Regions from separate parts of the Neorhizobium sp. PAMB6630 genome, predicted to be linked through region 2. Evidence: riboswitches for the same ligand, from Rfam matches in the RefSeq annotation. Region 2 holds a riboswitch; the other holds the start of a gene.
The links. A riboswitch is a leader RNA that binds a small molecule or an ion and turns the genes downstream of it on or off. The one in region 2 is predicted to bind cobalamin.

Region 1 (4,206 bases), 1.3 Mb from region 2:
GATGCGCCGCTCGAGATTTTTGGCCGCTCGCGCCACGAATGCCTGTTCCTGCCCGGTAACCATGATTTTCTCGTCGCACCGGAGAAGATTGGCGCGGTATTCGATCGGCTCGGCATGCCCGCACCCTATTATGCCTTTACCCGCGCTGGCATCAGTTTCCTTGTCATCGATGGCGGCGAGGAAAGCCTGTTTGCAACGGCTGGTGATCCCGCGCGGCATGCTAAGGCAAAGGCCCGGCTGGATGGACTGCGCAGCAGGGGCGCGATCAATGCCATGGAGTGGAACGGCGGCATCTCTGAGCGCCAGTTCAACTGGATCGCCAGAGAGCTGAAGGCTGCGGAAGCTTCGGGCCGGCCGGTCATCGTCATGGGGCACTTTCCGCTTTATCCAGCAGGCGATCATAATCTTTGGGATAGCGGCGCGCTTTCCGATCTGCTGTCGTCCTCGCCGCAGGTGATTGCCTATCTCTGCGGGCATTATCATGCGGGCGGCGTGGCAAGAGCCGGCTCCTGCTGGTTCGTCAATTTTCGCGGCATGGTGGATACCGAACGGCAGACCGCCTTTGCGGTGGTGGATGTTCATGCCGACCACATTGCCATTACCGGTTATGGGCGCGAGGAAAGCCGGCATCTGTCACGCGCCACCATTACCGGTGCCACCATCAACGCCGGGATGCAGGCCATCGGCCAATCGGCCGCATAGGCTGAAACACCCGGGCACGACAGGCCTTGCGCTGCCTTTTGCCGCAGCTGTTCACATCTCTGTGTGAGCAGAAAAATGTCATTTCTCTCAAATGCATACGATGTAATCATGGCGCCGACATATCAGCGTGCGGTGCCTCCATGGCCTGCGACAAGGGGAGAATGAGCATGAATTTGAAACGGGTATCCACGGCCGTCCTGGCCCTCTGTCTTGGCGCCGGCGTGGTGTTTGCCGCCGGCGAGCCGCAAACCGAGCGCAAGGCGCTGATGAAGAAGATCGGCGGTTCGATGGGTGAACTTGGCGCGATTGCCAAGGGCCAGAAGCCTTATGATGCAGCCACCGTGAAGACGGCGCTTTCCACGATCAGCGCGTCCGCCAAGGATTTCCCCAACCATTTTCCGGCCGGTTCCGAAACGGGCATGGAAACGGCGGCATCGCCGGCCATCTGGCAGAACATGGATGACTTCAAGGCGAAGTCGATGAAACTGTCATCCGATGCCGAAACGGTTCTGGCCTCCATGCCCGCCGATCAGGCAGCCGTGGGGCAGGCCATGCAGACGCTGGGCGCCGATTGCGGCACCTGTCACCAGGCCTATCGTCTGAAGCGCTAAGCGCAGCCTTTTATGATCGCCGCCCGGCATCATGTCGTGCGGCGGTTTTTTGGGCATTCGGGTTTTTAAGAACATGAACGGGGAGCGGCCATGGCATCGACATGGGCCAAAATCGCACTGGCGGGTGTCTTTGCCGTCGTGGCGGGCGGCGCGGCAGCCTATGCGCTGACGCGGCCCGCACCGCATCCGGCCGATTATTGGGCAGGGCTCGGCGCGCCTGACGTGGCCAATGGCGAACACCTGTTCTGGGCCGGCGGCTGCGTCAGTTGCCATGCGCCGAAGGATGCCAAGGGCGAGGAGCTGAAGGTGCTCTCCGGCGGTCGCGCGCTGCCAACGGCTTTCGGCACGTTCCACGTCCCCAATATCTCACCCGATCCAGAGGCTGGCATCGGCAGCTGGACGCTGGCGCAGTTTGGCGATGCGATGACGCGGGGCGTTGGCCCGAAGGGTGAACATCTTTATCCGTCCTTCCCCTACAGTTCCTATGCGCGCATGACGCGCGAGGACGTGAACGACCTCTTCGGTTACCTGAAGACGCTGCCGGCAAGCCGCAATGTTGCGCCGCCGCATGAACTCGGTTTCCCCTTCAACCAACGCGTGACGCTCGGCGGCTGGAAGCTGCTGTTTTTCAGTGCAGAACCCCGCGTCGCGCTCGACAACCCGAGCGATGCCGTCAAGCGCGGGCAATATCTGGTGGAGGGCCCCGGCCATTGCGGCGAATGCCACACCCCGCGCAACGCGCTCGGCGGCTTTGAAAGCGGGCAGTGGCTGGCAGGCGGTCCGAACCCGGAAGGCGAGGGGCGCATTCCCAACATCACCCCCGGCGGAAAGGCCATTGGCAGCTGGAGCGAGGGCGATATCGCCAATTATCTCGAAACCGGCTTCACCCCCGAATTCGACAGCGCCGGCGGCTCCATGGTGGAGGTTCAACAGAACCTGTCGCACCTGCCCAAAAGCGATCTGGAGGCGATTGCTGCCTATCTGAAGGCGGTTCCTTCGCATTGACCACGGCAATGGCCGCCACACATCCGCAAAAGCCAGGAAACCCCAGGGTTGCGACGCGTATTGACAGGCCCCCGGTGGCGGGCCACAAGAAGAGCGTGTGACGGTTCCTGCCGGATGAAAGATCCGTCGGGATGAAAAGGGAACACGATAGGGCATTGAGAGAAGTGCCTCATTCGTGGCTGCCCCCGCAACTGTGAGCGGTGAGTTCATCGACTGTTATGGCCACTGGGAAACCGGGAAGGTCTGGTTGTTGAACAGCGACCCGCGAGCCAGGAGACCTGCCGCCGCACCTGTCGTCAACGCATATGCAACGAGGGGTTTTTGCATGTCGATCCAAACATCCACCGCCGGCACTTCGGCGAAATCCACATCCATGCTGCAGGCCGTTTTTGCGGTAGCACTTGGCCTGTTCATCGTCGGCTTCGTCGGTTTTTCCCATGCGGAAGCCGTACACAACGCCGCCCACGATACGCGCCACGCCAACGCCTTTCCCTGCCACTAACGCGCGCTCCATCTGAAAAGTATCAGGTCGTTCAGCCACGTTTAAATCGGGTATCGCGCTTGCCGGACATCGTCCGGTTCATAGGCGCTTTGCCCGCACGGGAAAGGTTATCTCCATGTTCAGATCCATTGTCTTCTCCGCCGTTGTGGTGGGGATTGTGAGCGGTATTGCCGCCTCGCTGATGCAGATGGTCGGCACCACGCCGCTCATTCTGTCTGCCGAAACCTATGAAAACGCCGGTGCCGCCGGCCATGACCACGCGCAAGCGGCAGCAGCACCCGTTGCCGTGCCGCCCGCCACAGAAAACCCTGCCCCCCACGTCCATGCCGCCGGGACGGCGCCGCATGAACATGCCGATGGTCACGGTCAGGAGGCCCATGATCACGAAGGCCATGACCACGGAGACGGATGGGCGCCGGCCGATGGGCTGGAACGGCTCTCCTATACGGCAGCCGCCAATATCCTGACAGCCATCGGTTATGCGCTGGTGCTGTGCGGGCTTCTGTCTGTCGCTAGCCAGGGCGGGCTTGCCAAAACCATCGATTGGCGCACGGGCCTTTTCTTCGGCCTGGCCGGTTTTGCCTCTGTCATGCTGGCGCCAATGGTGGGGCTTCCGCCGGAACTGCCGGGTTCTCCCGCCGGCGATCTTGGCGCGCGCCAGATCTGGTGGCTGTCGACGGCCTTTGCCACCGCACTCGGTATCGCGCTGCTGGCGTTTCGTCGTGACGGGTTTTCCGCTGTCGCCGCCATTGCGCTGATTGCCGCACCGCATCTCATCGGCGCACCGCTGCCGCCAGACGGCGAGCATGCGCTTGCCCCGCTTGGGCTGGAACGCCAGTTCATCGTGGCAGCGACGCTGACGAGCCTTGTGTTCTGGGCGCTGCTCGGTTCGCTGAGCGGGCTCCTGATGAAGCGTTTCGAGGCGGCGCGGTGAGCGAAAACGATCCTGATCGCCCCGCCATCTGGCGCGATGATCTCGATGCCCTGCAGTTTGGCGTGCCGGGGCAGGGCAGTCTCTGCCTTGTCCACCGGCTCGCCTTTCGCGCACTTTTGCCTGCGGTCTTCTGGAGAAAGCCTTTCCCCGCAGGCCTGTCTTGAACTTTTCCTCAGCGAAAGCCGGCATTTCGAAGCCGCGGCCATGGCCAAGATCGCGCGCCTTCAATTGGCCCCCGGCCGCAACCTTCACCTTAACAGCCGCGATATCCGTCGCGCCATGGCGGGTGAAATTTCGGATGGGCCAGTGAAGGCCTGCCGCGTTCTGGGCGGCTGAGGCGGTCGCTTCAGCCCTGACGATGCTCGGCGGAAAACTGCGAAAGCTCCATCTGCGCCTCCGGCGTCCACAGATCGAGCGCCTTCAGGATTTCGACGGTAAAGCTGTAGGGCGCG
Region 2 (4,206 bases):
GCCATATCCTTGCCCGGCTAACTGAATGAGCATCTGCCGCACGCTTTCCGGCACATCCAGACCGACCGCATAACCGGTGCGGCCGGCAGCGCCCGGATAATCCGGCATCAGGATGACGATCCGGCGCTCAGCCCGCGGCGTCTGCTGAAGCGCCAGATGCCGGGCGATGCGGTCTGCCACGGCCTCCACCCGGTCGGGCTCCGGGCGGTTGGCAAAGCCCGAAAAACCATAGGCCGTGTCGCCTTCGCGCTCGGCCTTGAAGGAGAGCACGCCGGCCAGTATGCGCCCATCCAGTTCCGGCAGCACCACATGCATGGCCAGATCCGAGGGTCCGAGCCCGCGCTGGCTGCCGATCCAGGCCTCGCGTTTTGTGGTGGCGATGACAGCCTGAAAAACCGGCACGCCGAGCCGGTCGAACAGGGTTTTTCCGTCCGGTTCCGCGTGGCTGGCAAAGGCTGTCGCGGTGATGATCGCGGCAGGCTCAAGGCGCGACAACGTCTCGTGGAGGAAGGTGAGGGTTCCCGCATCCTTCAGCCCCGGCACGAAGACAGGAAGCGGCGCAAAGCCGCGCGCGGCAAGCGCTTGCGACAGCGCATCGATGGGGGCGATATCGCCGGCAAGCAGCATGGAACGGTAAAACAGGAGCGGCAGGATTTTTTTGCCCGCCAAACCCTCCAGCGCCTCTGGAAGGGAGACCACGCCGTGGCCGGGCCGGTAAAAGCCAAGTTTTGGCACGGCCTCAGCCACCGGCCGCACGTCGCCTCGACCATCTGCCAGCGCGAAAAGACTTGTCGCCAGCCGGTCGAGATTGTCAGGCCCGCCCTCGCGGAAGAAGGCGAGGAGGCGGGTGATCTCGTCGGTGGATACGGTGGAGGCGGCCGTCAGGCGGTCGTCCGTCTCGCTGCATTCACCGGGCAGAAGAATGAGGGGAATTTTGTTCCGGCGCGCCAGATGCGAAAGCTCTTCGACCCCGTAACGCCAGCGGTCATAACCGCCGAGCACGCGCACCATCAGCACCCGTGCATGGCGGGCGACCTTGTCGATCCAGAGATCGACGGACATCGGGTGGCGCAGGTCTGAAAGCTGGGCAAGGCGCAGCGACAGGTCTGCGCGCGACAGCCTGTCCCAGGCGGATGCCATGCCGTTCAGGTCGCTGTCGGTAAAGGACAGCACCACCACATCGCCCGGCGTCTGGTTGAGATCGACCGGTTCGATCAGATCGTCGAGCGACGAGGATGTGGTGGCAAGGATGTGCATCAGGCCGCCAATATTTGTCCGATTCGGGCGGCATCGATGCCCTTTTCGCCGATCACGACAAGGCGCGAACGACGGTCTTCGCCGACACCCCAGGCGCGGTCAAAATAATGGTTCACGCGCGGGCCGACGGCCTGCACCAGAAGCCGCATAGGCTTGCCCTTTACTTCCACATAACCCTTGATGCGCAGTACCTTTTCGGCCGCCGTCACATCGGCAATGCGCCGGCTGAGGCTTTCGGGATCAGAAATTGCGGAGATATCAAGAACAAAGCTGTCGAAATCGTCGTGCTCGTGGTCCAGTTCATCATCGTGATGCGTCTTGCGGTTCTCGATGTCGTCCTCGACGGCAAGCCCGAGGCCGATGAACACGGCCGGATCGACCGCGCCCTTTTCAGAATTGACGATGCGCACCGCACGCGGCAGGTGGGCGCTCACATGGGCGCGGGCCTTTTCCAGATCGGCAGCGGAAAGAAGATCGGCCTTGGTGAGAATGACGAGATCGGCGCAGGCAATCTGGTCTTCGAACACTTCCTCGACGGGGTCGTCATGGTCGAGCGCGTCGTCGTTGACCCGCTGCGCCGCCAGTGCCTCCATGTCGTCGGCCACGCGGCCTTCGGCCAGCGCCAGCCCGTCCACAACGGCGATCACGCCATCCACGGTCACGCGGCTTTTGACGCTCGGCCACTGGAAGGCCTGGATCAGGGGCTTCGGCAGTGCAAGGCCGGAGGTTTCGATCAGGATATGATCCACCTTCGGTTCCATCGCCAGAATGCGGTCGATCGCCGGCACGAAATCATCGGCCACCGTGCAGCAGATGCAGCCGTTCGCCAGCTCAATGATGTTGTCTTCGGGGCAGTTTTCGATGCCGCAGCTTTTCAGGATCTCGCCATCGATGCCGACATCACCGAACTCGTTGACGATGATGGCAAGCCGCTTGCCCTTGATGTTCTGCAGCGCCTGGGCAAGCAGCGTGGTTTTGCCGGCGCCGAGAAAGCCGGTGACAACCGTGCAGGGAATGCGGGCGAGGGAAGAGGTCATGGGATCGTCCTTCAAGGCTTCTGGTTCTGGGATTGAACGGGCGGAAACGGCGGAATGCGGGCAATCATGCCGCGTTTCAGGCTGTCCGGGCGGCCTTTCCACGGCATCAGCCCATCGGCCGAGCCGGCAAGCAGGCGCGCGCCCATGAGAAGATCCTCGCCGCTCTCGGTGGTGAGATCACCGAAAATATAGCTCCAGCCGGTGCTGCTCTGGATGCTGGCGCTGAGGCCCCGCTTGCAATTGGCAAGGCAGGCAACACTCTTCACCTCGATGCCGGGTTCGTTATGGTGAGCAAGGTTTTGTGCCAGCACGGCGCCCTCACGGGGGGCTGCCGGGTCTTGCGTGGCGCTGCGGCAGGTTTCGCAGACATGCACGATAACCGCACGGACGGGGATATCCGCCGTCTCTGGACGCTCGTTTCGTGCTGATAAATCCACTGTCACCCCACCTTTACCGATGTGCCTGAACGGCCTGTCAAACGATAGCGGGGTGCAGACACGGAAGGCTGCCCTCGGCGCCCCCCTGTCTTTCGAAAACTATCCGTTCCGGAGCACCCCGCCCGGCTGGATCATCTGTCGTCAACGGCAGGTCTCCTGGCTCGCGGATCGTCGCCCGTGCGCCGCCTTCCCGAAGTTGCCTTCAGTGGCCTGATGCGCCGGACTACCCGCTTACAGTTGCGGGGGCAGCCGTGGTTTAGGTTTTTGAAAAACCGCACCACGTTCCCTCTTAGCTTTCCCCGTTGCCGGGAAAAGACCGTTGTCCCTGTCACTATGCGCTTAGCCGCTTGCGTGTCAATGGCAGCGCGCAAGGCATTGCCGCGGGAAAAGGTTCGACTATAGTCCCGCCTCCCGAGGATGCGCCAGGAGAGCCTGATGAAGGAAATCGACGAACGCGAGGCCGAACGCCACCGCCGCAAGATGGAAAACCGCAAGGCCGTGCAGGATGCGGAAGTGGCGGAAAAGACCCTCGAAAAGGGTCTGCTGATCGTCAATACCGGCCCCGGCAAGGGCAAATCGACGGCAGCCTTCGGGCTTGCGCTGCGCATGCTCGGCCATGGCCGCAAGGTGGCGGTGGTGCAATTCATCAAGGGTGCCTGGGATACGGGCGAGCGCGTGGCGCTGCAGGCGTTTGGCGACCGGATGATCTGGCACACGATGGGCGAGGGTTTTACCTGGGACACGCAGGACCTGAAACGCGACGTGGCCGCCGCCGAACGCGCCTGGGACAAGGCGCTGGAGATGATGGCCGAGCCTGACGTCGGCCTCTTGATCCTCGACGAGTTGAACATTGCACTGCGCTACGATTACCTCGATCTCGAGCGGGTGATTGCCGATCTCTCAGCCCGCCGGCCGGACCTGCATGTCATCGTCACCGGGCGCAATGCCAAGCCTGCGCTCATCGAGGCCGCCGACATGGTGACCGAGATGACGCTGGTGAAACATCACTTCAAGGCAGGCGTGAAGGCGCAGGCCGGGATCGAGTTCTGATGACGCAGCAACGACCCGCCAAGGCATTGATGTTCCAGGGCACCGGTTCGGATGTCGGCAAATCGCTCATCGTGGCGGGGCTTGCGCGTGCGTTCACCCTGCGCGGGCTTCGTGTTCTGCCGTTCAAGCCGCAGAACATGTCGAACAATGCGGCGGTGACCGCCGATGGCGGCGAAATTGGCCGGGCGCAGGCGCTGCAGGCGCGTGCGGCGCGGGCGCCGCTTTCCGTCCACATGAACCCGGTGCTTCTGAAACCCCAGAGCGAGGTTGGCGCGCAGCTGGTGGTGCAGGGCCGTGTGGAAGGCAATGCCAAGGCTGCCGAATACCAGGAGATCAAGGCCGGCCTGATGCCGCGCGTGCTCGACAGCTTTTCCCGCCTGAAAGCCGAGGCCGATCTGGTGCTGGTGGAGGGGGCGGGCAGCGCA

Region 1: another riboswitch for cobalamin. It lies ahead of AC4CWF_RS13280 (CbtB domain-containing protein); the one in region 2 lies ahead of AC4CWF_RS00910 (DUF1636 family protein).

The regions. Positions count from the first base shown of each region.
Region 1 is NZ_CM177836.1:2,762,170-2,766,375, reverse strand. It holds gene AC4CWF_RS13295 (metallophosphoesterase) at 1-702, shown strand, start outside; gene AC4CWF_RS13290 (c-type cytochrome) at 870-1,313, shown strand; gene AC4CWF_RS13285 (c-type cytochrome) at 1,404-2,318, shown strand; cobalamin riboswitch at 2,403-2,618, shown strand; gene AC4CWF_RS13280 (CbtB domain-containing protein) at 2,644-2,820, shown strand; gene AC4CWF_RS13275 (CbtA family protein) at 2,930-3,754, shown strand; gene AC4CWF_RS13270 (hypothetical protein) at 3,751-3,918, shown strand; gene AC4CWF_RS13265 (hypothetical protein) at 3,959-4,090, shown strand; gene AC4CWF_RS13260 (type 1 glutamine amidotransferase family protein) at 4,101-4,206, opposite strand, start outside.
Region 2 is NZ_CM177836.1:199,125-203,330, forward strand. It holds gene cobN (cobaltochelatase subunit CobN) at 1-1,257, opposite strand, end outside; gene cobW (cobalamin biosynthesis protein CobW) at 1,257-2,294, opposite strand; gene AC4CWF_RS00910 (DUF1636 family protein) at 2,306-2,731, opposite strand; cobalamin riboswitch at 2,861-3,067, opposite strand; gene cobO (cob(I)yrinic acid a,c-diamide adenosyltransferase) at 3,167-3,781, shown strand; gene AC4CWF_RS00920 (cobyric acid synthase) at 3,781-4,206, shown strand, end outside.